DNA from 4 places in the Streptomyces sp. NPDC058796 genome. Region 1 is predicted to be linked to each of the others. Evidence: riboswitches for the same ligand, from Rfam matches in the RefSeq annotation. Region 1 holds a riboswitch; each other region holds the start of a gene.

Region 1 (7,075 bases):
CGCCCAGGGCCTCGAACCGACCTCGCAGCTCCTGGACATCGGCTACATCACCGCCGACGACCGGCTCGCCGGGCTGCTGGACATCACGGCCGGCGGGCGGGTGCTGCGCATCGAGCGGCTGCGCATGGCCAACGGCGAGCCGATGGCCATCGAGACCACCCACCTGAGCGCCAAGCGCTTCCCGGCCCTGCGCCGCTCCCTGGTGAAGTACACGTCCCTCTACACCGCGCTCGCCGAGGTGTACGACGTCCACCTGGCCGAGGCGGAGGAGACCATCGAGACCTCCCTGGCCACCCCGCGCGAGGCCGGTCTGCTCGGCACCGACGTCGGCCTGCCGATGCTGATGCTGTCCCGGCACTCGCAGGACCGGACGGGCCAGCCGGTGGAGTGGGTGCGCTCGGTGTACCGGGGCGACCGCTACAAGTTCGTCGCCCGCCTCAAGCGGCCCCAGGACTAGACCAAGACCGCCCGCAGGCCCCTGACGTTGCGGTTGGGGACCGATATGCGGACGAGGGCTTCCGCTGTCCTGAACCCGTCACCTACATTTCGTGCGCACTGCACGAGGTGATCAGCGAGGGGACGGAGCCACCGCATGTCACAAGCCCCACCCGAGAGCAGAGAACCGGTGGTGACGCCGGTGCGCGTCGTCATCGGCCTCTGCCTTCTCGCACCGTTCGTCGCCATGCTCTGGGTCGGTTCGTACGCCAAGTCCGACCCGGCCTTCATCGGTATCCCGTTCTTCTACTGGTACCAGATGGCGTGGGTGATCGTCTCCACGGCTCTGACGATGATCGCCTACAAGCTGTGGCAGCGTGACCAGCGCGCCCGCCGGGAAGGCGGTTCCCGGTGAACGACGGCGTGAACGGCGTCGCACTCGCCGTCTTCATCTTCTTCTTCGTCCTCGTGACCGCCATGGGCTTCCTGGCGGCCCGCTGGCGCAAGGCCGAGAACGAGCACAGCCTCGACGAGTGGGGCCTCGGCGGCCGCTCCTTCGGCACCTGGGTCACCTGGTTCCTGCTCGGCGGCGACCTGTACACGGCGTACACCTTCGTGGCCGTCCCGGCGGCGATCTACGCGGCGGGCGCGGCCGGCTTCTTCGCGGTGCCGTACACGATCCTGGTCTACCCGCTGATCTTCACCTTCCTGCCGCGCCTGTGGTCGGTCTCCCACAAGCACGGGTACGTGACGACCTCGGACTTCGTGCGCGGCCGGTTCGGCTCGAAGGGGCTGTCGCTGGCGGTCGCCGTCACCGGCATCCTCGCCACGATGCCGTACATCGCGCTGCAGCTGGTCGGCATCCAGGCCGTGCTGGACGTGATGGGCGTCGGCGGCGGCGAGGACACCAACTGGTTCATCAAGGACCTGCCGCTGCTGATCGCCTTCGGCGTGCTGGCGGCGTACACCTACTCGTCGGGGCTGCGCGCGCCCGCGCTGATCGCGTTCGTCAAGGACACGCTGATCTACATCGTGATCGCGGTGGCCATCATCTACATCCCGATCAAGCTCGGTGGCTTCGACGACATCTTCGCCTCGGCGAACGACAAGTTCACCGAGGCCGGCAAGGGCGGACTGATACCGGACCACGGCGGCCAGTGGACGTACGCCACCCTGGCGCTCGGCTCGGCGCTCGCCCTCTTCATGTACCCGCACTCGATCACCGCGACGCTGTCCTCGCGCAGCCGTGAGGTGATCCGCCGCAACACCACCATCCTGCCGCTGTACTCGCTGATGCTGGGCCTGCTGGCGCTGCTCGGCTTCATGGCGATCGCGGCCGGGGTGACGGTGGAGAACGGGCAGCTGGCGATCCCGCAGCTGTTCGAGAACATGTTCCCGGACTGGTTCGCGGGCGTGGCCTTCGCGGCGATCGGCATCGGTGCGCTGGTCCCGGCGGCGATCATGTCGATCGCCGCCGCGAACCTCTTCACCCGCAACATCTACAAGGACTTCATCAAGCCGGACGCCACCCCGGCCCAGGAGACGAAGGTCTCCAAGCTGACGTCCCTGCTGGTGAAGGTGGGCGCGCTGGTCTTCGTTCTGGGCATGGACAAGACGGTCGCGATCAACTTCCAGCTGCTGGGCGGCATCTGGATCCTGCAGACCTTCCCGGCCCTGGTCGGCGGCCTGTTCACCCGCTGGTTCCACCGCTGGGCGCTGCTCGGCGGCTGGGCGGTCGGCATGGTCTACGGCACGGTCGCCGCCTACGGTGTCGCCTCGCCGACGCAGAAGCACTTCGGCGGCTCGTCCGACGAGATTCCCGGCATCGGCGAGATCGGCTACATCGGCCTCACCGCCTTCGTGCTGAACGTCCTGGTCACGGTGGTCCTCACCTTCGTCCTGCGGGCGGTCAAGGCGCCCGACGGCGTCGACGAGACCAAGCCGAGCGACTACACGGCGGACGCCGGCGACCCCGGCGTCCAGGTGGAGCTGCCGCCGGCCACGGCGGGCTCCTCGCACTGACCTCCGGTCAGTAACGGGCCGTCGGAGAGATCCGGCGGCCCGTTGTCGTACCCGTCGGGCACACTCGTCCGCATGGACTTCACGATCCGGCGGGCGGCGGCCGACGAGTACGAGACCCTCGGCGAGATCACCGCACAGGCCTATCTCCAGGACGGCCTCCTCGACTTCGGGGAGAGCGACGCGTACCTCGGCGAGCTGCGGAACGTGGCCAAGCGGGCGGCGGCCGCCGAGGTGCTGGCCGTCGTGGCGGACGGCCGGGTGCTGGGCGGCGTGACCTTCGTGCCGTCCGGCGGCCCCATGGCCGACATCGCCCGGCCCGGCGAGGCCGAGATACGCATGCTCGCCGTCGCCCGCGAGGCCCGCGGACGCGGGGCCGGCGAGGCCCTGGTGCGGGCCTGCGTCGACCGTGCGCGGGCCGTCCAGGCCTGCACGAGCGTCGTGCTGTCGACCCAGCGCACCATGCGCACCGCCCACCGGCTCTACGAGCGGCTGGACTTCGTCCGCGCCCCCGGCCGGGACTGGAACCCGTTGCCGGAGCTGGACGACATCACCCTCCTCGCCTACGAACTGAGGCTCTGACACCGGCGCGAGACGTCCCATGACACACCACCGAGACACAACATCTGGGGGTGCTCGCGACACCCGGCACAAGATGTATGCTCGTGCTCGCTGTCGCCGCAGGGGAATCCGGTGCGAATCCGGAACTGTCCCGCAACGGTGTACATGCGTGCATCCGCACGTCTCCGCACGTGCGCGCACGCATGTCCAGTCCGAGGACCTGCCGACGGTGCGCCCGGCCGCCTTGGCCCGGGCGCCATGACGTCCGGGCCTCGTGGAGTGGGCCGGTGGACGCGACGCCGTGCGCGCTCGTGAGCTGCCCCTGCCCTCCGCCAGGCCCCGTGCCGAGCGAGGGAGTGCTCCACGTGACCATCGCGCCAGCCGATCCGGCTTCAGCGACCCCGGTGACGGCGACCGGTGAACCCGACGGACCCGGTGCCGCGCTGCTGCGGACCCTGACGGACCTGACCGCCGACCTCCCCGACGCCGACCCCGGCCGGGTCGCCGCCGCCGCGCTGCGCGGCCGGTCCGCCCGCGCGGACGAGGCCGAGCTGCGCGAGCTCGCCACCGAGGCGGCGGCGGGGCTCATCTCCGAGGACCCGGTCTACTCGAGGCTCGCCGCCCGCCTGCTGGCCATCGGCATCCGCGCGGAGGCCGCCTCGCAGGGCGTCACCTCCTTCAGCGGCTCGGTCGCCACCGGCCACCGCGAGGGCCTGATCGCCGACCGCACCGCCGCGTTCGTACGGCTGCACGCGCAGCGCCTGGACGCGCTGGTCGACCCGGCCGCCGACGACCGCTTCGGCTACTTCGGCCTGCGCACCGTGTACAGCCGCTACCTGCTCCGGCACCCGATCACCCGCCAGGTCGTCGAGACCCCCCAGCACTTCATGCTCCGCGTCGCCGCCGGACTCGCCGAGGACGACACCGCCCGCTCCGTGGACGAGGTGGCCGCGCTGTACGGCCTGATGAGCCGCCTCGACTACCTGCCCTCCTCCCCCACCCTCTTCAACTCCGGCACCCGGCACGCCCAGATGTCGTCCTGCTACCTCCTGGACTCCCCCAGGGACGAGCTGGACTCCATCTACGACCGCTACCACCAGGTCGCCAACCTCTCCAAGCACGCCGGCGGCATCGGCATCGCCTACTCCCGCATCCGCTCCCGCGGCTCCCTGATCCGTGGCACCAACGGACACTCCAACGGCATCGTCCCGTTCCTGAAGACGCTGGACGCCTCGGTCGCCGCCGTGAACCAGGGCGGCCGGCGCAAGGGCGCGGCGGCGGTCTACCTGGAGACCTGGCACGCGGACGTCGAGGAGTTCCTGGAGCTGCGGGACAACACCGGCGAGGACGCCCGCCGCACGCACAACCTGAACCTCGCGCACTGGGTGCCGGACGAGTTCATGCGCCGGGTGGACGCCGACGGGCCCTGGTCGCTGTTCTCCCCGGCCGACGTCCCCGAGCTGGTCGACCTGTGGGGCGCGGAGTTCGACGCCGCCTACCGCAGGGCGGAGGCCGCCGGACTGGCCCGCAAGACGCTGCCCGCGCGCGAGCTGTACGGCCGCATGATGCGCACCCTCGCGCAGACCGGCAACGGCTGGATGACCTTCAAGGACACCGCCAACCGCACCGCCAACCAGACGGCCGAGCCGGGCCACGTCGTCCACTCCTCCAACCTCTGCACGGAGATCCTGGAGGTCACGGACGACGGCGAGACGGCGGTCTGCAACCTGGGCTCGGTCAACCTCGGCGCGTTCGTCGACGTGACCGGGGGCGGCATCGACTGGGAGCGGCTGGACGCCACCGTCCGCACCGCCGTCACCTTCCTGGACCGGGTCGTCGACATCAACTTCTACCCGACCGAGCAGGCGGGCCGCTCCAACGCCCGCTGGCGTCCGGTCGGCCTCGGCGCGATGGGCCTCCAGGACGTCTTCTTCCAGCTCCGGCTGCCCTTCGACTCCCCCGAGGCGAAGGCCCTGTCCACCCGCATCGCCGAGCGGATCATGCTCGCCGCGTACGAGACCTCCGCCGACCTCGCGGAGCGGAGCGGCCCGTTGCCGGCCTGGGAGAAGACCCGCACCGCCCGGGGCGTGCTGCACCCCGACCACTACGGCGTCGAGCACACCTGGCCCGAACGCTGGGCGGCGCTGCGCGAGCGCATGGCCACCACCGGACTGCGCAACTCCCTGCTCCTGGCGATCGCCCCGACCGCGACCATCGCCTCCATCGCGGGCGCCTACGAGTGCATCGAGCCGCAGGTGTCCAACCTGTTCAAGCGCGAGACGCTGTCCGGCGAGTTCCTCCAGGTCAACTCCTACCTGGTGGACGACCTCAAGCGGCTCGGCGTGTGGGACGGCCGCACCCGCGAGGCGCTGCGCGAGGCGGGCGGCTCGGTGCAGGGCTTCACCTGGATCCCCGAGGACGTCCGCACCCTGTACCGCACCGCCTGGGAGATCCCGCAGCGCGGCCTGATCGACATGGCCGCCGCCCGCACCCCGTACCTCGACCAGGCCCAGTCGCTGAACCTGTTCCTGGAGACGCCGACCATCGGGAAGCTCTCCTCGATGTACGCGTACGCCTGGAAGCAGGGCCTGAAGACCACGTACTACCTGCGCTCGCGCCCGGCGACCCGCATCGCCCGCGCCGCCGCCCGGGCCACCGTGCCCGCCCAGCAGACCCCCGACCCCGAAGCGGTCGCCTGCTCCCTGGAAAACCCCGAGTCCTGCGAGGCCTGCCAGTAATGACCACCGAGACCACCACCAAGAACCTGCTCGACCCGGGCTTCGAGCTGACCCTGCGCCCCATGCGCTACCCGGACTTCTACGAGCGCTACCGGGACGCCATCAAGAACACCTGGCACGTCGAGGAGGTCGACCTCCATTCGGACGTCGCCGACCTCGCGAAGCTCAGCCCGGAGGAGCAGCACCTGATCGGCCGGCTGGTGGCCTTCTTCGCCACCGGCGACTCGATCGTGGCGAACAACCTGGTGCTGACGCTCTACAAGCACATCAACTCCCCCGAGGCGCGGCTGTACCTGTCCCGCCAGCTCTTCGAGGAGGCCGTGCACGTCCAGTTCTACCTGACGCTGCTGGACACCTACCTGCCCGACCCGGACGACCGGGCCGCCGCCTTCGCGGCCGTGGAGAACATCCCCTCGATCCGTGAGAAGGCGGAGTTCTGCTTCAAGTGGATGGACTCGGTCGAGTCGCTCGACCGTCTTCAGACGCAGGCCGACCGCCGCCGCTTCCTGCTCAACCTCATCTGCTTCGCGGCGTGCATCGAGGGCCTGTTCTTCTACGGCGCCTTCGCGTACGTCTACTGGTTCCGCAGCCGGGGCCTGCTGCACGGCCTGGCCACCGGCACCAACTGGGTGTTCCGGGACGAGACGATGCACATGTCCTTCGCCTTCGACGTGGTCGACACCGTCCGCAAGGAGGAGCCGGAGCTGTTCGACGACCGGCTCCAGCAGGAGGTCACCGACATGTTGCGGGAGGCCGTCGAGGCCGAGCTGCAGTTCGCGCGCGACCTGTGCGGTGACGGCCTCCCGGGGATGAACACCGACTCGATGCGGCAGTACCTGGAGTGCGTGGCCGATCAGCGTCTGGAGCGGCTCGGCTTCGCCCCGGTGTACGGCTCCGAGAACCCCTTCTCCTTCATGGAGCTGCAGGGCGTTCAGGAGCTGACCAACTTCTTCGAGCGGCGCCCCTCGGCGTACCAGGTGGCGGTGGAGGGCACCGTCGACCTGTCCGAGGACTTCTGAGTCTCCTTCCCCGCCCCCTCGCCCTCCCGGGCCTCCCTGAGCTGACGGTCGATGCGCCTGTCGCGCACGATGCCGATCACCGAGGGGAGGACCATGAGGACCAGGAGTCCGAAGGTCACGAGCATTCCGATCAGGGCTTCGATCTGGTTTCCGGTCATGACACCACTGTCGCGCCGGATACTCCTTACCGGGAGTGGCAGGACTGCCGCAAGGCCTCGATTTCCTGCCACTCCCGAGGCACACTGGCGGCATGCTGCAGAACGTGGCCGCCGTGCTGCTGGACGGCGTGCATCCCTTCGAACT
Region 2 (7,075 bases), on a different contig from region 1:
AGCAGCTGCTCCAGCTTGGCCAGGTCGCCGTAGGTGTCCGCGCGGGCCATCGGCGGCACCAGGTGGTCGACGACCGTGGCGTGGCCGCGCCGCTTGGCCTGGGTGCCCTCGCCGGGGTCGTTGACGATGAACGGGTAGATCAGCGGCAGGTCGCCCAGCACCGCGTCGGGCGCGCAGCCGGCGCTCAGGCCGAGGCCCTTGCCCGGCAGCCACTCCATCGTCCCGTGCTTGCCCATGTGCACGATCGCGTCGGCGCCGAAGCTGTTCTCCAGCCAGCGGTAGGCGGCCATGTAGTGGTGCGACGGCGGCATGTCCGGATCGTGGTAGATCGCGATCGGGTTCTCGCCGAAGCCGCGCGGCGGCTGGATCATGACGACGACGTTCCCGAACTGGAGGGAGGCGAGGACGATGTCGTCCCCGTCCACGTACAGCGAGCCCGGCGGCTCGCCCCACGCCTCCCGCATCGCGTTGCGCAGCTCGGGGTCCAGCTTCTCGAACCACGCACGGTAGTCCGCCAGCGGCACCCGCGCGGGCGCCGCCGCGAGCTGGTCCTCCGTCAGCCACTCCACGTCGTGGCCGCCCGCCTCGATGAGCCGGTGGATCAGCTCGTCGCCGCCGGAGGGGTACTCGGTGAGCGAGTACCCCGCGTCCCTGAGCGCGTCCAGGACCCGCACGGCGGAGGCAGGGGTGTCGAGGCCCACCGCGTTGCCGACGCGGGAGTGCTTGGTCGGGTACGCGGTGAAGACCAGCGCGAGCCTCTTGTCGGCGTTCGCCTTGTGCCCCAGCGCCGCGTGCCGTACGGCGATCCCGGCGACCCGCCCGGCCCGCTCGGGATCGGCGACGTAGACCGGCACGTCGTCGGGGCCCTGCTCCTTGAAGGAGAACGGCACGGTGACCAGGCGCCCGTCGAACTCCGGGATGGCGACCTGCATCGCCGCGTCCATGGGGGAGAGGGCGGCGTCCGACTCCTCCCAGGCGGCCCGGGAGGAGGTGAGGCAGAGCCCTTGCAGCACCGGCACGTTCAGGTCGGCCAGCGCCCCGATGTCCCAGGCCTCCTCGTCCCCGCCCGCCGAAGCCTGCGAGGCGTGCGTGCCGCCGGCCGCGAGGACGGTGGCGACCAGGGCGTCGGCCCGGCCCAGCAGCTCGTACAGTCCGGCGTCCGCGCCGCGCAGCGAACCGCAGTACACGGGCAGGGCGTTGGCGCCGTGGGCCTCGATCGCGTCGCACAGCGTGTCGACGAAGGCGGTGTTGCCGCTGAGCTGGTGGGCGCGGTAGAAGAGCACGCCGACCGTCGGGCGGCCCTCGACGACGTCCCGGGTGCCGTGGACGCCGTACTCCGGCATCTTCTCCGGTTCCTCGAAGCCCTCGCCGGTCAGCAGCACCGTGTCGGACAGGAACCGGGCGAGCTGGGTGAGGTTGGCGGGCCCGCCCTCGACCAGATAGCGCAGGGCCTCCGCCACCACGCCGGCCGGCACCGACGACTCGGCCATCAGCTCGGCGTCCGGGACGCTCTCGCCGCCCAGCAGGACGGTCGGGATGCCGGCGGCCTTCAGCGCGGTGAGCCCGTCCTCCCAGGCGCGCTTGCCGCCCAGCAGGCGCACGACGGCGACGTCCGCGCCCTCGACGAGGGACGGCAGCTCCTCCGTCACGTCGACCCGGGTCGGGTTGCCGATCCGGTAGGCGGCGTCCGACGCGCGGGCCGCCAGCAGGTCCGTGTCGGCGGTCGACAACAACAACACTGTGCTCATGCGGGCGCTCCCGGTGGAATGAAGGGCAGTCCTTGCGGCGCGCCGGACTCGATGAGCCGCCACAGCGCGTCCGTGTCCGCGTGGTGTTCGATCAGGTCGCCGAGCCGGTCGAGCTGCTCCTCGCGCAGCGCGGCGAACGAGGTGTCGGGGGCCGGCACGAAGCGGCGGCCCGCGGCGGCGGCCACCTCGCGCAGGAACGCCCGCCGGAAGCCGTCCGACTCCAGCGAGCCGTGCCAGTGCGTGCCCCAGGTCTGGCCGACCCGGCAGCCGTCCAGGAAGGCTTCGCCGCCGGTCACTTCGGCGACCCCGTGGTGGATCTCGTACCCCTCGACGTGCTCGCCGAGGGCCTCGCCGACCGGCCGGGTGAGGGTCTTCTCGCGGGCGAACCGCACCCGCACGGGCAGCAGTCCGAGCCCGTCCACGTGCCCGGCGCGGGACTCGACCTCGTCCTCGATGTGCTCGCCGAGCAGCTGGAAACCGCCGCAGATGCCGAGGACGGGCCGCCGCTCGGCCACCCTGCGCGCGATGGCGTCCCCGAGCCCCCGCTCCCGCAGCCACTCCAGGGCCCGGACCGTCCCGCGCGTACCCGGCACGATGACGAGGTCCGCGTCGGCCAGCTCCTCCGGCCGGTCCACGAACCGCACGACGACACCGGGCTCGGCGGCCAGCGCGTCCACGTCCGTGAAGTTGGACATGAGCGGCACGGCGCAGACGGCGACCCGCAGCACGTCCTCGCCGACCGGCGGCGCGACGACGGACTCCCGCACGGTCCCGCGCAGGGAAACGCGCAGCCCGTCCTCCTCGTCGATGCCGAGCCCGTGCCGGAAGGGCAGGACGCCGTACGTGTGCCGTCCGGTGAGCCCGTGCAGCATCTCCAGCCCCGGCTCCAGCAGCGAGACGTCGCCGCGGAACTTGTTGACGAGGAACCCGGCGACCAGCGCCTGGTCCTCGGGCGCCAGCAGCGCCACCGTGCCGAAGAACGAGGCGAAGACCCCGCCCCGGTCGATGTCGCCCACCACCAGCACGGGCAGCCCGGCACCCCGGGCGATCCCCATGTTCACGATGTCGGTCCGGCGCAGGTTGATCTCGGCCGGACTGCCCGCCCCCTCGCAGATCACCGCGTCATACGTGCCCCGCAGCTCGGCCAGACAGTCCAGCACGGTGCCCAGCAACCGCTGCTGCCGTCCGCCGTGGTAGCCGCGGGCGCTCATCTCGCCGACCGGCCTTCCGAGCAGCACGACCTGGCTGCTGCGCTCCCCGCCCGGCTTCAGCAGCACCGGGTTCATCTGCGCGGTCGGCTCCACCCGGCACGCCTGGGCCTGCATGGCCTGCGCCCGCCCGATCTCGGCGCCCTCGCGCGTCACGAACGAGTTGAGGGACATGTTCTGCGCCTTGAAGGGCGCCACCTTCACGCCCTGGCGCACCAGCCAGCGGCAGATCCCGGCGGTGACGACGCTCTTGCCGGCGTCGGAGGTGGTGCCGGCGACGAGGAGACCACCGTTCATGACGTACGTCCCTTCCTGATGACCCCGCGGACGAGCAGCCGCGCGCCCGCGCACGCGCCGAGCGCCAGCCAGCCCACGCGCCGGGAGAGCCGCACGGCCCGCTCGATGTCGCCGCAACCGGCCCGTACGGGGCGCCCCGCCGCCCCGTTGAGGACCGGCCGGTGCTCGACCCGCCCGCCGTAGGAGAGCGTCCCGCCGAGCCGCACGCCCAGGGCGCCCGCGAACGAGGCCTCCACGGGACCGGCGTTGGGGCTCGGATGCTGCGCGGCGTCGGCGCGCCAGGCCCGTACGGCGCCCCGGGGACCGCCGCCGGCCGCGGTGGCCAAGACGGCGGTCAGGCGGGCGCCCGGCCAGCCCGCGAGGTCGTCGAGCCGGGCCGAGGCCCAGCCGTAGCGGCGGTACCTGGGCGACTTGTGGCCGACCATCGCGTCCAGGGTGTTCACCGCCCGGAAACCGAGCAGTCCGGGCACCCCGCCCAACGCGCCCCACACCAGGGCACCCACCACCGCGTCCGAGGTGTTCTCCGCGACGGACTCCACGACCGCCCGGGCGATCCCGTCGGCGTCCAGCGCCTGCGGGTCCCGGCCGCACAGGTGCGGCAGCCGCGCGCGGGCCGCCTCGACGTCACCGGCCTCCAGGGCACGGCCGACGGCGCCCGCCTCGCGGGCGAGCGAAGTGCCGCCGACGACCGCCCAGGTGGCGGCGGCGGTCAGCGCGACGGAGGCGGCGGGGGAGTGGCGTACGGCGCGGCCGGCGGCCAGCCCGAGGGCGGCGGCGCCACCGGCGCACACGACGGTGTGCAGCGCGCCCCACCCTCGGTGGTCACGCCACAGCAGCCGTTCCACGGCACCGGCGGCACGGCCGAACGCGGCGACCGGGTGTCCGCGGCGCGGGTCGCCGAGGAGGTGGTCACCGAGGAGGCCGGCGGCGGCGCCGTACGCGAAGACGCGTTCGGCGCGCACGGCTCAACCGGCCGCGGGGAGGGGAAGACGAAGAGTGTCGCTGGTGAGCCTGGAACGGCAGCCGCGCATGGTGATAGGTCCTCACTCAGGGTGTCCGCGCCCTGGTTAGAAGAGAACGGCGGTGGGAGTTCCTGGCTCCCGGGGATCACTCCCCGGTCACAGTGGCGGGACCGCGCCGGATTCACACCGGGCTTCCTCTCCAGCCGCCGCATTGGCTCCGGCAGTCCACCACGCCCCGCGAACACCCGTCAACTTGCCGTTGACCTGCGAGGGGGGAGTGTGCGAAGGCCCACACACGGGCGGAGTGCGCGGGCGCGGGGAACGAGTGCGCGGGGAACGAGAAGAGCGGGGCGCGGGACGGACTCCGAGGTCCGCCCCGCGCCCCGCACCACGGCGTGCGCCGCGCTGCCTGCCGGCTCAGGCGACGATCAGATAGATGCCGTACGCGACCGCCGCCGCGCAGGCCGCGAAGCACGCGTACGCGCCGGTGACCGCGAGGCCCGCGGAGCCGCCCTCGGCGGCGGCCCGCTCCTGGCGGGAGAGGCCGGCGATGCCGAGGGTGAACAGGCCCACCAGGGCCACGGTGGCCACGAGGCTGACCCCGAAGACGGAGCCGAGAGCTGCCCAGTCGATGCTCATGGAGTTCGTTTCCTTCGTACCCGGGGCGCGGGCTCAGACGGTGGTGGTGGCCGAGGGGGCCTTGGACTCGGAAGCGGAGGACGCGACGGCGGCCGCCGGCTCCTCGGTCACGCCCGCCGGGGGCGGGGTCACGGCGGCCATCGCCTGGGTCACCACGCCGGACTGCTCGGCCTCGTCGGTGTCGATGACGTTGGTGTGGTCGACGACCTCGCGCCGGGAGAGCTTCCAGATGGCGGCGCTGGAGGCGACCAGGAAGACCGCGACCAGGGCGGTGCCCCAGTCACCCAGCCGGCAGACCCACTCGGCGATCGCGGCGACCAGGGCCGCGGCCGGCAGGGTCAGACCCCAGGCGACGAACATCCGGGTGGCCGTGGACCAGCGGACCACACCGCCCTTGCGGCCGAGGCCCGCGCCCATCACCGCACCGGAGACCGAGTGCGTGGTGGAGAGGGAGAAGCCGAGGTGCGAGGAGGCCAGGATGACCGTCGCCGCGCTGGTCTGGGCGGCGAAGCCCTGCTGCGGCTGGAGGTCGGTCAGGCCCTTGCCCATCGTGCGGATGATGCGCCAGCCGCCGAGGTAGGTGCCGAGCGCGATGGCGATGCCCGCGGACAGGATGACCCACATGGGCGGGTCGGAGTCGGGGGCGAGCGAACCGCCGGCGACCAGGGCGAGGGTGATGATGCCCATCGTCTTCTGGGCGTCGTTGGTGCCGTGGGCCAGCGAGACCAGGCCGGCGGAGGCGATCTGCCCGGCGCGGTAGCCCTTCGCGGCGGCCTTGCCGTCGGCCTTGCGGCCGAGCCGGTACGTCAGGCGCGCGCCGAGCATCGCCGCGACACCCGCGACGAGCGGGGCGGCGATCGCGGGGATCAGCACCTTGGTGACGAGCGCGTCGCCGTTGACCGCGCCGACGCCCGCCGAAGCGACCGCGGCACCGATCAGACCGCCCATGAGGGCGTGGGAGGAGCTGGACGGGAGTCCGACCAGCCAGGTCAGCAGGTTCCAGAGGATCGCGCCGACCAGGGCGGCGAAGATGACCTCGGGACGGATGCCGGTCTCGTCCACGAGACCCTTGGAGATCGTGTTGGCGACCTCCACGGAGAGGAAGGCGCCGACAAGGTTGAGGACGGCGGACATCGCCACCGCCACCTTGGGCTTGAGCGCACCGGTCGAAATGGTCGTTGCCATCGCGTTGGCGGTGTCGTGGAAACCGTTCGTGAAATCGAACGCGAGAGCGGTCACCACCACAATCGCGAGGATCAGCGAGAAGCTTTCCATTTACCCAGGCAATCGTTCGAGGTCATTGGCTGGACGAACGTAGGTAACCATGGTGAACGGAAGATGAACTGAGCAGGGCGTCACGGTGACCGGAACCGGCGCCACCGCCTCCCTCCGCGTGTCCGCCCCGATGCTCTCCGGAGACGTGCCTGGCAGGATCGCCGCGACGCCGGTCGGCGGCGGTCCAAACGGGCCCGGAGCGGGCGGGGAGGAGACGGTGACTGTGACGTATTCGCGGGCCGGAGGGGCGGCGGGACAAGCGGAACCGGAAGAGGAACGGGACCGGAGGGCGGCCTGGGAGGCGCTCGTCGCCACGGCCCGGCGGACGGTGGCGGACGGCCTGGTGGTCGGCACCTCGGGCAACGTCTCGGTACGCGTCGGCGACACGGTGCTGGTCACCCCTTCGGGTGTGCCCTACGACCGTCTGGCCCCCGAGGACGTCACCGGCGTCGACCTTGACGGCCGACAGGTGCTCGGAGCCCTCGTCCCCACCAGCGAACTGCCCATGCACCTCGCCGTCTACCGAGCCACCGACGCCCGCGCCGTCGTCCACACCCACGCCGTGCACGCCACGGCCGTCTCCCTCCTCGTCCCCGAGCTCCCGCCGGTCCACTACATGACCGCGGCGCTCGGCGGCCCCGTCCGCGTCGCCCCCTACGCGGCCTACGGCACCGACGAACTGGCCCGCCACATGCTCGGCGCCCTCACCGGCCGCACCGGCTGCCTGCTCCAGAACCACGGCACCCTCACCTACGGCGCCACCCTGGACCAGGCCTACGACCGCACCGCCCAACTGGAGTGGATGTGCCGCCTGTGGCTGACGGCCTCCTCGGTGCCGGGCCGGTCGCCGTCGCTGCTGACCGGGGAGCAGCTGGCCGAGGCGGCGGACCGGCTGCGCGGGTACGGGCAGCGGACCTGACCCCCGCCGCCGGCCCGTTGATCCGAA
Region 3 (7,075 bases), on a different contig from region 1:
GACGCAGTTTCCCGGTCTTGGCTTTGTGTGACAGCCATGTGACCGTTCCCGGCGGCGCGGTGGCTCCGCTGCGGGAATGCCTGGGGCCACGCGCAGCCGTGCTGCACTCCGCCTGGTGGCCGTGACATTCCTGGCGGCGAGCGGCGGACGGACCGGATGCTCCACACCTACCTCGGCCCGTACCCGGCCGAGGTCACCGGCGGTCGGAGCTCTGTCGTCGGGGCGAGCAGCAGACGCCTGAGGCCCGCGGCGAAGCCCGCGTCAGGTCCACGCGGGCCACGCCATCGCGCTCACTCTGGCCGCCGGGCTCGTCTTGAGCGGCATGGGCGATCGATCCGTTCCGGCTGCGGTGATGGCCTGTTGGGCGTTCTTCGCCCGGGCTGCCCTACTCCGCCGTGCAGGGCAGCATCTCGACTCCCCCGCTATGAGCCTGCCGGTGCCGTCGCGGACCACGGCGAGCGCGGCCCGGCGTCGGAGCAGCAGTTCGATGGCTTCGGCCACCGTGGCGTCGAGCCGGCCGGCCGAGGCGTGGGCGGACTCCTGGGCCGCGAAGCAGCCGGCTCCCACGGCCGGCACGAACACGGCCAGCACACCCAGCCAGGGCGCCACAGCACTCACCTGTCACCACCCTGCGGTGCGTACTCGACAGACCATGTGCGCAATGGTCGAGGACTGCGCCCCCAACGACCGACCCCCCGGCCTGCGAACCAAGCGGCCCCTGGCGGCGCAGGGGCGAATTCAAGCCTTTCCCTGCGCGGCGGACCGCAGGGCGCTCCCCGCCCCCCGAGCCAACTCTATGCTTCTACTCGTTTGTAGAAACGAGCCCTGGGCCGGCCCGGGCCACACACCTCTGGAGAAGACACACATGGCCTCGATCGACCTGGACAAGGTCCTGGACAAGGCGTGGGCGGACAAGAGCCTGCAGGAGATACTCGCCGCCCCCGTGGCGGCGCTGAAGGGTGTCTCCGACCGCGACGGCGAGCTGCTCCGGGAGGCGTTCGGTGTCAAAACCGTCGCGGACCTGGCCGACTTGAAGTACGTCCGCTGGGCGCAGGCCCTCGCCGCGCTCGAAGCGGCCAAGTAGCCGGCCGGTCAGCGGCCGTGGTGCCGTCCGTCGCCGCGCGGGCGGACGGCACCTTTCTGATGAAACAGACGCACGCATAAGGAGTGGACGCCACGATGGTGTTCAAGCGACTTCTCGGCTCACTCGGCGTGGGCGCCCCCACGGTCGACACGGTCCTCGACCCGGACCCCGTGCTGCCCGGCGGCACACTCAGCGGGCAGGTGCAGCTCAAAGGCGGCCAGGCCGACTTCGACATCGAGCACATCACGCTCGACCTCGTGGCCCGGGTCGAGGCCGAGCACGAGGAAGGTGAGAGCGAAGGCGTCGTCGTCTTCGACCGGTTCACCGTCGGCGGCGGCTTCCGGCTGGCCGCCGAAGAGTCACGCAGCGTCCCCTTCAGCGTCACACTGCCCTGGGAGACACCCGTCACCGAGCTGTACGGGCAACCTCTGGGCATCGTCCTCGGCGTGCGCACCGAGCTCGCCGTCGCCGGTGCCAAGGACCGCGGCGACCTCGACCGGCTCACCGTCGCCCCGCTGCCGGCCCAGGAAGCGATCCTGGAAGCCCTCGGGCAGCTCGGCTTCGGCTTCAAGTCCGCCGACCTCGAATACGGACACATCGGCGGCACCGGGCAGCAGCTTCCCTTCTACCAGGAGATCGAGCTCACCCCCGCGCCCCAGTACGCCCGCCAGGTCAACGAGATCGAACTGACCTTCCTGGCCGGCCCCGCAGGACTGGAGGTGGTCCTGGAAGCCGACAAGCGCGGCGGCCTCTTCTCCTCCGGCCACGACGTGCTCACCCGCTTCACCGTCGGCCACCACGACAACCGCGACTGGACGGCCGAAGTCGACGGCTGGATCCGTCAGCTCGTCGAGCACCGGTCCGCCTACGGGCACGGTGCGCCTTTCGCCGACCACGGACACCACGGACACGGTGAGCATCATCACGACGACCACCACCGCTCCGGCCCGGGTATGGGAACGGCGATCGCTGCCGGCGCCGCCGGCCTCGCGGTCGGTGTCGTCGGCGGCATGGTCGCCGCCGAAGTCGTCGACGAGGTGGGGGACTTCTTCGAGGGCGACGACGAGAGCGAGGACTGAGCGGCAGTCCGCCCCAGTACGGGGACGCGCCGCCCGCTCCGCCGTCCGCTTCCCGACCACAGCACGAGTTTTCGACTGCCCCGAGCGGCATCGCGCAGGGGCTCCCCTTGACCCGTTTGGAGTGTTCATGGCCCTGTGGGACCGCTTCAAGGAGTCCGCATCCCAGATGCAGACCCAGCTCACGGCGAAGAAGAACGACCTCAAGAGCGGCGCCTTCCGCGACGCGAGCATGGCGATGTGCGCGCTGGTCGCCGCCGCCGACGGCACCGTCGACTCCTCGGAACGGCAGCGCGTCGCCCAGCTCATCGCCACCAACGACGTACTGCAGAACTTCCCCGCCGACGACCTGCACCGCCGCTTCGAGGACAACCTCAACAAGCTCGCCGCCGACTTCGCGCTCGGCAAGGTCAGCGTCCTCCAGGAGATCGCCAAGGCGAAGGAGAAGCCCGCCGAGGCGCGGGCCGTGGTGCAGATCGGCATCGTGATCGGCGGAGCCGACGGCGACTTCGACAAGGACGAGCAGGCCGTCGTTCGCGAGGCGTGCTACGTCCTCGACCTCCCACCCCACGAGTTCGATCTCTGACCTGGCGGCCATGTGCCGCGGCCGGGCCGTCGTACTCCGGGAGGGCCGAATGGTCGCCGCCGGCTCCCCCGGTCGACACGCTGACCGAGTCCCTGATCGCCGACGTCCACGCCGGGCGAGCCGCGATCGCCCGGCCCGGCCCCGGCGGCGGACCCCAATCTCCTTCCTGGGTACGGTGGCCGACAAGTGGCGGCGGCCGGGCCGGCACCGCAAGGCCGGCCCGGAAGCCGTCCCGTGCGGTTGCTTTGCTCCGTCGGCCCCACCATCCGGGGGGCGGTGAGGGATGCGGGTGAGGACGGGCGCCGTGCACGTTCCTGCCCCGTCCTCCGGTTCACCGTCCGTACGGTCAGGGGGCCGTACGCCGTCGCGGCGGCGTGATGGCGTACAGGTCGAGGATGTCCGGCAGGGGCGCGACGCCCGGTCCGCCCGCGCGTGCCCACGCGGCGATGTCCTCGGTCGCGTCCGGGTCGTTGACCAGCCCGAGCCAGACGGGACGGGCACCGGCGGCGCGGCCTTCGGCGGAAGGCAGCACGACGATGACGTTGGCCTGGTCGCAGACGTCGAGGCAGTCGGAGACGCGTACCGGTGCCGCGGCGCGCAGGCGCTCGGTCTGGGTCGCGTGGTCGACGCCGGTCACCTTTGCGCTGCCGCAGCAGCAGTCGCGGCACACGACGATGCGGCACGGTACCGGGGCGGCGGCCGTTGCTGGCCTCGTGTCGTCTGTCGTTCGTCCGGTCGGTGTTGCGGGCATGCGGTGCCGTCCCTCTCTCCGGGGAGATCCGCCCCGGTGGTCCGTCGAGGAGGCGACCGCGTGAGTCTCCTGGCTCTCGGGTCGATGCTCGTCCCGGCCTTCCCGCCCGTTTCCGGGCAGTGGCCTGTCGGGACTCGCTCGCCGATCACAGTGGCGGGACCGCGCCGGATTCACACCGGCTTCCTCGTCCGCCGTCGCCTTGTCACCGGACATCATCTCACCCCGGGACGCCTTCCCACCGCCCCGTTCGAGCCGTCAGTCCGTCTCCTGGGAGTGCGGGGTCGTCGCGGGCGGATGGGTCGGGCGGTCCCGTCCGCCGTCGCGGCCGGACACCACCACGACGAGGAGCCCTACGACGACGGCTCCGGCGGCGGCCCGTCCCGCCGCCCTCAGCCACCAGCCCGGCCGGGCACCGCTCCCGCGCCCGCCGGGGGAGCCCAGGCGTTCGGCCCGCCGGGCCGGCCTGAGCAGACGGAGCAACAGCAGCACGGCGACCGGGAGTTGCAGCAGCCACAGAACGGTGCGCGGCCACTCCCCGTACCAGACGTTGGTTCCGTACAGCAGTGTGTGCCACACGCTCAGCACGTACACGACGATCACGAAACGGTGCAGTCGCCTCCAGGTGTTCGCACCGATGCGGTGCCGGACATAGAACAGCAGGCCCAGCGGAATCGCCAGGTACAAGGCACCCTGACCGAGCGGGATGGCGATCCGGCCGGTGCCCGAGTCGTACCAGCCCGGCACGAAGCTGTCGGCGAAGCCCACCCACAGCCGCTCGGCCCAGTCCACCTTCGTCTCGTAGCGTACGAGTTCCGCGGCGAACATCAGCGCGTGCGCGAACATCAGCGCCATCGTCGTCAGGCTCGTGGTGCGGTGCCAACGCTCCAGCACCTGCCGGGAGACGGGCAGCCGGGTGGGCCGTGGTCCCGACAGCAGCAGGCCGAGCATGACCGTGCCCCAGGCCCACAACAGCCCCGACCAGCCGAACGCCTGACTGAGCAAGTACATCCAGTAGGTTCCGGCATCGTCCATGAACGGCATGACCGCGACCGTGTCCGAAGCACCCGACTCCATACGCGCCCACAGAAGGGCGAACACAAGCGCCGTGACCACCACCGCCGCGGTGGCGTCGGGCAGGGCGGACCGCAGGTCGCCGCGCAGCACGACGCGGTCGCCGAGAGGCCGTCGCCGTCCGCGCGGGGCTGCCGCCCCGGCCTCCTCCGGCCTCGCGTCTGACGTCATCAGGGCCTCCCGGTCACGGGCCGCCGCAACAGCGGTGCGCATGTGGCGTGAGGCAACCAGTCTGGTCGAGGAGGAAGCGATCTCCCGAGGCGGTATCCGGCCAGAGTCTTCCCGAGCAGTGCGCGGAACAGACCTGATCCTGCCTGGCCGCACGCTCGGGGCGACCGTCGACGTCCCACGGTCGCGGGGATACGGGCGCCTCTCGCTGACATACGCAGTCGGTTCGCGCCTCCCGTCCGCCCGGACGCCCGGACGCCCGGACGCCCGGACGCCCGGTGGCGCGACGCGAGGCACGCCTCCCTCTGGTTCCCGGCTGAACGACCCGACTACTGTGTACAGGATTCCCTGAATTCAGCATTTGATGTACTGTCATGGGGTGCTGACTGTTGCCTCCGACATCGAGGTGCTGGCCCGCTTCGGCCGCGCGCTCGCCGATCCGATCCGCTGCCGCGTCCTGCTGGCCCTGCGCCAGGCACCGGCCTATCCGGCCGAGCTCGCCGACACGCTCGGCGTCTCCCGCACCCGCCTGTCCAATCACCTGGCCTGCCTGCGCGACTGCGGTCTCGTGGTCACCGTGCCCGATGGGCGCCGCACCCGCTACGAGCTCGCCGACGAGCGCCTCGGCCACGCCTTGGACGACCTGCGCGCTGCCGTGGTGGCCGTCGAGACCGACCGTGCTTGCGTCGACGCCGACGAGAAGGGCTGTTGCTGACCATGACCGCCGGGATATCGGCACCCCTCGGGCCGTCCCAGGCCCGCCGCGAAGCCCTCGCCAAGCGCGTACGCCTGCTGGTCGCCGCCACCATCGCCTACAACATGATCGAGGCAATCGTCGCCATCACCGCCGGCGCGGTCGCCTCCTCCACCGCCCTGATCGGCTTCGGCCTCGACTCGATCATCGAAGTCTCCTCCGCCGCCGCGGTCGCCTGGCAGTTCTCCGCCCGTGACCACGCCGTCCGCGAGGCACGCGAGCAGGCCGCCCTGCGAATCATCGCGGTGTCCTTCTTCGCGCTCGCCGTCTACGTCACCTTCGACGCCGCCCGGGCTCTCGTCGGCACCGGCGAGGCCGACCGTTCCGTCCCCGGCATCGTCATCGCAGCCCTGTCCCTGGCGATCATGCCGTTCCTGTCCGCCGCCCAGCGCAAGGCCGGCCGTGAACTCGGCTCCGCGTCCGCGGTCGCCGACTCGAAACAGACCCTGCTGTGCACCTATCTCTCCGCCGTGCTCCTGGTCGGCCTGGTCCTCAACGCCACCCTCGGCTGGTCCTGGGCCGATCCGATCGCCGCCCTCGTCATCGCCGGTATCGCCGTCAAGGAAGGCCGCGACACCTGGCGGGGCCGGGGCTGCTGCGCACCCACCGCGCGTCCTCCGCATCCCGTCGAACCGGCCGCGGACGAGACAGTCGCGTGCGGCTGCAAGCCGGGCTGCGCCTGCTGCTCGTAGAAGCCCGCACTCCCACCCCTAAGCGGCCGTGTGCGACACACCGGCGAGCCTGGCCACGTCCCGGGACATGAGGCGCCCCGCACCCTGACGTGTGCTTGTCCTCCGCGCCTGCCATGCCGTCCGCCGCCCTCTTCCCACCCGCGCCCCCCTGTCCGGGCCAGCGCCCGTGCACCGAGGGGTCGGGGATCAAGGGGGCCCGGGGTCACGGCCGGGAGTACTTCTTCAGGGGCGGAAGGTACGGCGATAGGCGTCGGGCGGGACGCCGACAGTGCGCTGGAAGTGGCGGCGCAGGGTGGTGGCGGTGCCCATTCCGGCGGCCTCGGCGACGGTATCGATGGTGGCGTCGGTGGTCTCCAGCAGCTCTTGGGCGCGGCGGATTCGTTGGACGTGGAGCCAATGCAGAGGCGTGGTGCCGGTGAGGTGCCTGAAGTGACGGGCCAGGTGGCGTGAGCTCAGACCGGCCCGTCGGGCGAGGTCCTCGACGGTGAGGGGCTGGTCGAGGCGTTCGAGGACCCAGGGGAAGAGCTCACCGAGGGGGTGGTTGCCCGGGTCGGGGACGGGGGTGGCGATGAACTGGGCCTGGCCACCGTCGCGGTGCGGAGGGATGACCAGGCGGCGGGCGATCTTGTTGGCGCTGGCCGAGCCGTGGTCGAGGCGGACCAGGTGCAGGCACAGGTCCATGGCGGCGGCCTTGCCCGCCGAGGTCAGGACATCGCCGTTGTCGACGTAGAGGACGTCCGGATCGATGTCGGCGGCCGGATGTCGCCGGGCCAGCTCCCTGGTGTGGGCCCAGTGCGTGGTGGCGCGCCTCCCGTCGAGCAGGCCGGCGGCCCCCAGGACGAAGGCGCCCGTGCACAGCGACGCCACCCGGGCACCGGCCGCGTGGGCCGCGC
Region 4 (7,075 bases), on a different contig from region 1:
CGCGCCGCCCACGCCATCCGGGAGCCCCAACCATGTCCCTCCTGCTCACCACCCCCGTCGAGAAGATGACCGGTCCCTACCAACGGCGCTGGTGGGCCCTCCTGGTGCTCTGCCTGAGCCTGCTGATCGTCGTCATGGCCAACACGTCGCTGATCGTGGCGGCCCCGGACATGACGACCGACCTCGGCCTGAGCAGCAGCGACCTGCAGTGGGTCATCGACGGCTACACCGTCCCCTACGCCGCGCTGATGCTGGTCCTCGGCGCGATCGGCGACAAGTACAGCCGCCGCGGCGCGCTCATCACCGGTCTGCTGGTCTTCGCGGGCGGCTCGGTGATGGGCAGCCTGGTGGACGAGACCGGGCTGGTCATCGCGGCGCGGGCGATCATGGGTGTCGGTGCCGCCGTCGTCATGCCGGCCACGCTGTCCCTGCTGGTCGCGGTCTTCCCCAAGGGGGAGCGGGCCCGCGCCATCACGGCCTGGACCGCCACCTCGGGGCTCGCCATCGCGGTCGGCCCGCTGGTCGCGGGCCGGCTCCTGGAGGACCACGCCTGGGGCTCCACCTTCCTGGTCAACGTCCCCATCGCCGTCGCCGCCGTCATCGGCGCGCTCGCCCTCGTCCCACCGTCCAGGGCGGCCGGCATGGGCCGGATCGACTACGTCGGCGGGCTGCTGTCCATCGTCTCCGTCGGCAGCCTCGTCTACGCGACCATCGAGGGCCCGCACTTCGGCTGGGGTGCCGGTCCGGTCGCCGCGGCCGTCGCCGCAGGCGTCGGTCTGGTGGCCTTCGTGCTCTGGGAGCTGCGCCACCCGCAGCCGATGCTGGACGTGCGCAGGTTCCTGCTGCGCCCCTTCAGCGGCTCCATGCTCGCCGTGCTGTTCTTCTTCTTCGGCACCTACGGCGCCATCTACTACGCCACGCAGTTCCTGCAGTTCGTCCTCGGCTACGGCGCGCTGGAGACCGGCGTACGGCTGCTGCCGCTGGCCGGCGCCGTCTTCGCCGGCGCCGCGCTGACCGGCAAGCTGACCCCGAGGCTGGGCGTCAAGGCGATGGTGGGCTCCGGCATGGTGATCGGCACCGTCGGTGTCTTCCTGCTGGTCCTCATCGAGAAGGACTCCGGCTACGGCGACTTCCTCGCCCCGATGCTGCTGCTCGGCCTCGCGATCGGACTGAGCGTCTCCCCGGCCACCGACACCATCATGGGCTCCTTCCCGGAGAGCGAGCTGGGCGTCGGCGGCGGCGCCAACGACACCGCGCTGGAGCTGGGCGGCTCGCTGGGCATCGCCGTACTGGGCTCCCTGCTCGGCACCGCCTACCGCGACGAACTCGCCGGCCTGGTGGGCGACCGCCTCCCGGCCGCCGCCCTGGACACCGCCCAGGACTCCGTGGGCGGCGGGCTGGCCGTCGCCGAGCGGCTCGCGACCAGTCCGCAGGCCGGACCCGAGCAGGCCCGGGCCATGGCCGACGCGGTGAACCAGGCCTTCGCCCACGGAGTGTCGGCGACCAGCCTCGTCGGCGGCGTCATCATGGCCGCCGGCACCCTGATCGTCCTCGCGGTACTGCCCGGCCGCCGCGTCCGGCAGCGCCCCGGGGAGAAGCCGGCCGAGACGCCGGAGCCGGCGCTCAGCGACGCGTCACACTGACCCCGGGCAGCTCGCGTCACTCGGTCAGCGCCGCCAGCTCCTCCGCGGTACGGGGACCCGTCGCCGAGTCCGCCAGCAGCCCCCGCGCGCGCAGCACGCGAGCCGCCGCGACGCCCCACGGCAGGCGCAGCCCGGCCTGCCGCAGCAGTTCCGTGCGGGCCAGCGTCGCGGCCGTCGGGCCGGTGCGCACACCGGCGGGCGTGAGCAGCGCGGCGTCGTCCGACCAGCGCAGGGCGAGGTCGACGTCGTGGGTGGCCATCACCACCGTCGTGCCGCCCGCGCGGAGCCGGTCCAGGGTGGCGAGCAGCCGCTCCTGCCCGTCCGGATCGAGCCCGGCGGTCGGCTCGTCCAGGATCAGCACCCGGGGCCGCATCGCCACGGCTCCGGCGATCGCGGCCCGCTTGCGCTGCCCGTACGACAGCAGATGGGTGGGCCGGTCGGCCAGCCGGGCGATGTCCAGGGCGGCGAGCGCCTCCCCGACCCGGGACCGGACCTCGGCGTCGGACAGTCCGAGGTTCAGCGGTCCGAAGGACACGTCCTGCGCGACGGACGCCGCGAAGAGCTGGTCGTCCGGGTCCTGCACCACCAGCTGCACCGTGGTCCGCAGCCGGGTGAGCCCCCGGCGGTCGTACGCCACCGGCTCCCCGTCGAGCGTCAACCGCCCGGCGCGCGGCCTCAGTCCGCCGCTGAGCAGCCGCATCAGCGTGGTCTTGCCGCTGCCGTTGCGGCCCAGCAGCGCGAGCGCGCGCCCCTCGCGCACCGCGAAGTCCAGGCCGGTCAGCACGTCCGGCCCCTCCTCGTAGGCGAAGGACACGCCCCGCAGGGCCACCAGGGCCGCCTCCGGCTCGTTCACGACAGGGGACCTTCCAGTACGAGGGTGAGGGCGGCCAGCGCCGCCAGCAGCGCCACGCTCGCCGCGGTGAACGGCACCGAGACGCGGGCCTCGGGCACCAGGACCCGCAGGGTGCCGTCGTAGCCGCGCCCGGCGAGCCCGCTCTGCAGCCGCGCCGCCCGGTCGAAGGTCCGCACGAACGCCGTGGCGCCGAGCCCGCCGAGCGAACGCCAGGCCGCGGCCCGGGTGGTGTGCCCCAGCCGCGCCGCCTGCGCCTGCCGCACCCGGCGCACGGAGTCCAGCAGCAGGAAACTCATGCGGTACGTCACCAGCGCCACATCCACCACCGGCGCCGGCACCCCGGCCCGCACCAGCCGGGGCAGCAGGTCGGACATCGGCGTGGTGAACGCGAACAGCAGCACCCCGAGGGAGGCCGCCGAGGTGCGCAGCAGCAGCTCACCGGCGCGCACCGGTCCGCCGTCCGCCGCCGTCAGGAACCTGTCCGGACCGCCGACCTGAACGAGCAGCGGCAGCGCCCCCGTCACGCAGAAGCCCAGCGGCACCCGGTACGCCCGCCACAGCCTGCGCCCGGGCACCCCCGCCGGCCCCAGCAGCACGGCGAGCGCCGTGACCAGCACCAGCGCCGCACCCGGCCAGGGCGGCAGCGAGACCGCCAGCACGGTCAGCCCGAGCCCGAGCACGGCCTTGTCCACGGGATGACGGCGACGCCAGCGACTGCTGTGCGCCGCCGCGTCGATCGGCAGCACTCAGTCCCCTTCGGGAGCGTCCCGTACAGCAGCAGCCGCCGTCGCCCGCTCCGCGCCCTGCCGCCGCCCCCGGCGCAGCCCGAAGTAGTACGCCAGCACGCCCGCGCCGATCGCGGCCTGCAGGGCGAACAGCGCCGACTCGACCTCTCCCGAGGGCGGTTCGTACAGCGGCGAGAACCACGGCTCGTACTCCGGCTCGATCTCGGTGATCGCCGTCTCCGCCTCCGCGTCGGCCCCGGCGAACGGCTCCTCCTTGTGGTCGCCGAGTCCCAGCGCCAGCGGCAGTACCGCGAGCGCCGCCACGGCGAGCAGCAGCAGGGCGTTGATCTTGGCGTTCCGGCTCATCGGGCCACCGCCTGTCCCTCGGTCTCCTCGGACCCCGCGGTCCCCGGCTTCGTCAGCAGGACGCCCAGCCGGGTCAGTTCCCCCTTGCTGGACTGCACCAGCAGCCGCATGACGATCACGGTGAGCAGGCCCTCGCTCACCGCCAGCGGGATCTGGGTGACGGCGAAGACGGACCCGAACTTGCCGAGCGAGCCCAGGAACCCGCTGCCCGGATCGGGGAAGGCCAGCGCCAGCTGCACGCTGGTGACGCAGTACGTGGACAGGTCGGCGACGAACGCCCCGCAGAACACGGTGACCATCAGCGGCACGTCGCAGCGGCGCAGCAGCCGGTAGACGCCGTACCCGGCCCAGGGGCCGACGATCGCCATCGAGAAGACGTTGGCGCCGAGCGTGGTCAGCCCGCCGTGCGCGAGCAGCAGCGCCTGGAAGAGCAGGGTGATGGTGCCCAGTACCGCCATGACCGGCGGCCGGAAGAGGATCGCGCCCAGACCGGTGCCGGTCGGGTGGGAGCAACTCCCGGTGACGGATGGCAGTTTCAGGGCCGACAGGACGAACGTGAAGGCCCCGGAAGCGCCGAGGAGCAAGGTGCTCTCCGGGTGTTCCCTGACCTCACGGGTGAGTGACCGTACTCCGTGGACGACGAACGGCGCGGACGCGACACCCCAGGCGATCGCGTGCGCCGGAGGCAGAAAGCCCTCGGCTATGTGCATGACTCGGCAGACCCTCTCCAGCACCTCGTGGATGGACGACGCGCCTTGGCCGGTCTCCTGGCTTACGGGTACCACCGCCCGTGCTCCGCCTTCCCGGATCGCAAGCGATCCAGTGGCTGCCCGCGAGGGCCGGAGCCGGACTTCCCGATTCACAGTGGCGAGGGCCGCACCGGCATCACACCGGATTTCCCGTTCACCAAGGCGTGACGACGGTAGTGCTCCCACGAGGCGGTGACAAGCGGGCCTCCCGCCCGGCGGGCGCGCACCCCTCAGCCGTCCTGCGAGCCGGACCGGCCCCGGCCCGTGCGCCGCACCACCATGTCGCGCATCCGCTGCGTCAGCGCGGTCGCGGCGGCGGTCAGGAACACGAAGCTGTACGCGATCTGCAGGACCGTCACGATCCGCGCCGACTGGCCCCGCGGAGCGATGTCGCCGTACCCGACGGTCGCCAGGGTGACGACGGTGAAGTACAGGGCGTCGACGCGGGTGTGGAGGCCGGTGAACTCACCGGGCTGCTTGGCGAGGGCGTAGTAGGTGGCGGAGAAGACGTGCACGGACAGGACGATCAGCAGGGAGAGGACCATCCCGGGACGGGAGTCCGGCCGGTCGACCAGCACGTGCCGGATCTGCCGGAGCAGCAGCACGGCCACGACGGCCAGGACCAGGGCGAACAGCAGCCAGCTCACCAGGGGGCGCTGCGGGCCCAGGTGGTCGAGGGGGAGGAGGAAATAGGCCGTGACCACGACCGTCGCGGCCCCGGCCCGCACCACCCAGGGCCGCACCGCGCGCCACTTGGCCCACCGCCCCCTCACCGCACCGCCCCGGCCGCCGGCCCCCCGTCCGCGCCCGGCTCGGTCCGGTGTGCCACCTGGGCGACGATGAAGGCGACCACCGACCCGGTGACGATCAGCGGCATCTGGTCGTGCGCGTCGCCGCCCATCAGCAGCACCGCCAGCACGGCGCTGGCCAGCGGCAGCCCCGTCACCGCGGCCGCCGCGGCGGAGATGCCGAGGGCGAGGGCCGGCGTCGTGCCGAAGCCGGGCAGGCCGGAGCAGGCCAGGGCCGTCGCCGTGCCCAGCAGCACCGCCGGGAAGATCGGGCCGCCGCGCAGACTGCCCAGCGCGATGCCCCAGGCCAGCCCCTTGCACGCGACCAGCGCCACCAGCGCGCCCACCGACCAGGCGTGCGGGTGCGCGGCGAGCTCGGCGAGCGTGGCCTGCCCGGACAGTGCCGCCTGCGCCGGGGAGCGGCCGGTGATCAGGGCGTACGCGGCGACGCAGACGCCGACCGCCGTGGCGCAGGCGACGGTCCGGACGGCCGTGTGCTCCCGCGTCCAGGAGACCGTGCGCCGCCCCAGCGCGCGGGCCAGTGTGATCAGCACCGCGATCAGCGCCGCCGTGGGGACGCCCCAGAGGAAGTCCCCGGCGTCCGGATTGGCGCCCGGCGGCAGGTCGTGCAGCGTGAGGGCGCCGGTCTTCAGGCCGGTCCACTGGCCGAAGCCGGTGAAGACCAGGGCGCCCGTCGCGCTGGCCAGCAGGCAGGGCAGCAGCAGGGTGACCAGCTGGGCGCCGCCGAGCCCGGCGCCCTCGATGAGCAGCACGGCCGCGGCCACCGGGCCGCCGAGAATGGTGGAGATCGCTGCGGTGGAGCCGGCCGTGGCGAGGACCGCGCTCGCTTTCGGGTCCCCGGCCGCGCCCGCCCGCCGCACCGCCAGGAGGGCGAGCCCGCTGCCCACGGCCATCAGCGGCGCCTCCGGTCCCAGTACCACCCCCAGGGGCAGCGTGGCCAGCGCGGCCAGAACCGCACCGGGCAGCGCGCGGGGGCCGACGGGCGCGCCGCCCAGCCCGTTCACCGGCAGATGACCGCCGCCGCCCGGCATCCGGGTCACGATCGGCGCCAGGATCAGCCCCGCCAGCACCAGCGCGGGCAGCGGCCACCACCAGGGCGGGGCGTCGTACCCCACCGCCTCGGGCAGCGCCGTCCACACCCAGTGCTGGAGTTCGTGCTGCAGCCCGACGAAGAAGAAGCAGGCCAGCGCGATGGGCACCCCCAGCAGCACGCACAGCAGCAACAGCCGCAGATAGCCGGGGCTGAGCAGGGTGCGCCGCAGGGACTGCTCGGCCCGGCCCGGCACCGCGTTGGCCGGCGCGGGCTGCGTCGTCACGGGCCCTCCTCCGTCCACCGCACCCGCGGCACCCGGTCCCTCACGAGCGTTCGCATGTGCGGCTCAGTAAACGTGAGGCGTCCCGGGCCCGCACGCGCACGGCGTCCGTCCCGGGGACCGGGCGGCAGGGCGCGGCGTCTGCCGGATTCACCCGTCCGGCGGACCCGCGTGGCCGGGCGGTGCGGGTGGCCGCAGGCTCGAATGACCTGTCGGCGCCTCGCGGTGCCGACGGGCGCAGGTCCGTACGGGGGACACGCAGAAAGGACTCCGCTCATGAGCCAGCACGCCGCACCTTCTCCCGGCAGGCCGACGCACGGCACCGGCACCCCGCGGTCGGCGGACCGTTCCAGCGGCTGGGTGACCGGCGGCGTCGTCTTCGCGGGCGTACTGCTGCTGCTGAACGGCGCCCTCGCCGTCCTGCAGGGCATCGCGGCCATCGCCGAGGACGACGTGTACGCCCGCGTCGGCAGTTACGTCTACGAGCTCAGCCTGACGGGCTGGGGCGTCATCCACGTCATCCTGGGCGCCCTGGTCCTCGTCACCGGAGTCGGCCTGCTCAAGGACATGGCCTGGGCACGCTTCGCCGGTATCTTCCTGGCCTCGCTCAGCCTGAT

The links. Region 1 has a riboswitch for cobalamin ahead of ACFW47_RS33470 (ribonucleoside-diphosphate reductase subunit alpha). Riboswitches for the same ligand answer to the same signal wherever they lie in the genome.
Region 2: another riboswitch for cobalamin. It lies ahead of ACFW47_RS30270 (cobalamin biosynthesis protein); the one in region 1 lies ahead of ACFW47_RS33470 (ribonucleoside-diphosphate reductase subunit alpha).
Region 3: another riboswitch for cobalamin. It lies ahead of ACFW47_RS25950 ((2Fe-2S) ferredoxin domain-containing protein); the one in region 1 lies ahead of ACFW47_RS33470 (ribonucleoside-diphosphate reductase subunit alpha).
Region 4: another riboswitch for cobalamin. It lies ahead of ACFW47_RS17500 (energy-coupling factor ABC transporter permease); the one in region 1 lies ahead of ACFW47_RS33470 (ribonucleoside-diphosphate reductase subunit alpha).

The regions. Positions count from the first base shown of each region.
Region 1 covers NZ_JBHYOP010000020.1:41,665-48,739, reverse strand. Annotated here, with positions in the region: gene ACFW47_RS33490 (GntR family transcriptional regulator) at 1-457, shown strand, start outside; gene ACFW47_RS33485 (DUF3311 domain-containing protein) at 593-850, shown strand; gene mctP (monocarboxylate uptake permease MctP) at 847-2,457, shown strand; gene ACFW47_RS33475 (GNAT family N-acetyltransferase) at 2,530-3,036, shown strand; cobalamin riboswitch at 3,097-3,258, shown strand; gene ACFW47_RS33470 (ribonucleoside-diphosphate reductase subunit alpha) at 3,381-5,753, shown strand; gene ACFW47_RS33465 (ribonucleotide-diphosphate reductase subunit beta) at 5,753-6,772, shown strand; gene ACFW47_RS33460 (hypothetical protein) at 6,685-6,930, opposite strand; gene ACFW47_RS33455 (GlxA family transcriptional regulator) at 7,023-7,075, shown strand, end outside.
Region 2 covers NZ_JBHYOP010000014.1:53,165-60,239, reverse strand. Annotated here, with positions in the region: gene cobN (cobaltochelatase subunit CobN) at 1-1,748, opposite strand, end outside; gene ACFW47_RS30275 (cobyric acid synthase) at 1,745-3,253, opposite strand; gene ACFW47_RS30270 (cobalamin biosynthesis protein) at 3,250-4,215, opposite strand; cobalamin riboswitch at 4,321-4,460, opposite strand; gene ACFW47_RS30265 (hypothetical protein) at 4,633-4,854, opposite strand; gene ACFW47_RS30260 (anion permease) at 4,888-6,129, opposite strand; gene ACFW47_RS30255 (class II aldolase/adducin family protein) at 6,353-7,048, shown strand.
Region 3 covers NZ_JBHYOP010000010.1:350,976-358,050, reverse strand. Annotated here, with positions in the region: gene ACFW47_RS25970 (hypothetical protein) at 262-618, opposite strand; gene ACFW47_RS25965 (hypothetical protein) at 866-1,084, shown strand; gene ACFW47_RS25960 (sporulation protein) at 1,180-2,163, shown strand; gene ACFW47_RS25955 (tellurite resistance TerB family protein) at 2,291-2,746, shown strand; gene ACFW47_RS25950 ((2Fe-2S) ferredoxin domain-containing protein) at 3,093-3,497, opposite strand; cobalamin riboswitch at 3,558-3,708, opposite strand; gene ACFW47_RS25945 (ferric reductase-like transmembrane domain-containing protein) at 3,753-4,739, opposite strand; gene ACFW47_RS25940 (ArsR/SmtB family transcription factor) at 5,116-5,451, shown strand; gene ACFW47_RS25935 (cation transporter) at 5,454-6,182, shown strand; gene ACFW47_RS25930 (helix-turn-helix domain-containing protein) at 6,405-7,075, opposite strand, start outside.
Region 4 covers NZ_JBHYOP010000006.1:253,193-260,267, reverse strand. Annotated here, with positions in the region: gene ACFW47_RS17520 (MFS transporter) at 33-1,643, shown strand; gene ACFW47_RS17515 (ATP-binding cassette domain-containing protein) at 1,660-2,496, opposite strand; gene cbiQ (cobalt ECF transporter T component CbiQ) at 2,493-3,242, opposite strand; gene ACFW47_RS17505 (energy-coupling factor ABC transporter substrate-binding protein) at 3,243-3,587, opposite strand; gene ACFW47_RS17500 (energy-coupling factor ABC transporter permease) at 3,584-4,297, opposite strand; cobalamin riboswitch at 4,327-4,513, opposite strand; gene ACFW47_RS17495 (potassium channel family protein) at 4,567-5,109, opposite strand; gene ACFW47_RS17490 (chloride channel protein) at 5,106-6,461, opposite strand; gene ACFW47_RS17485 (hypothetical protein) at 6,735-7,075, shown strand, end outside.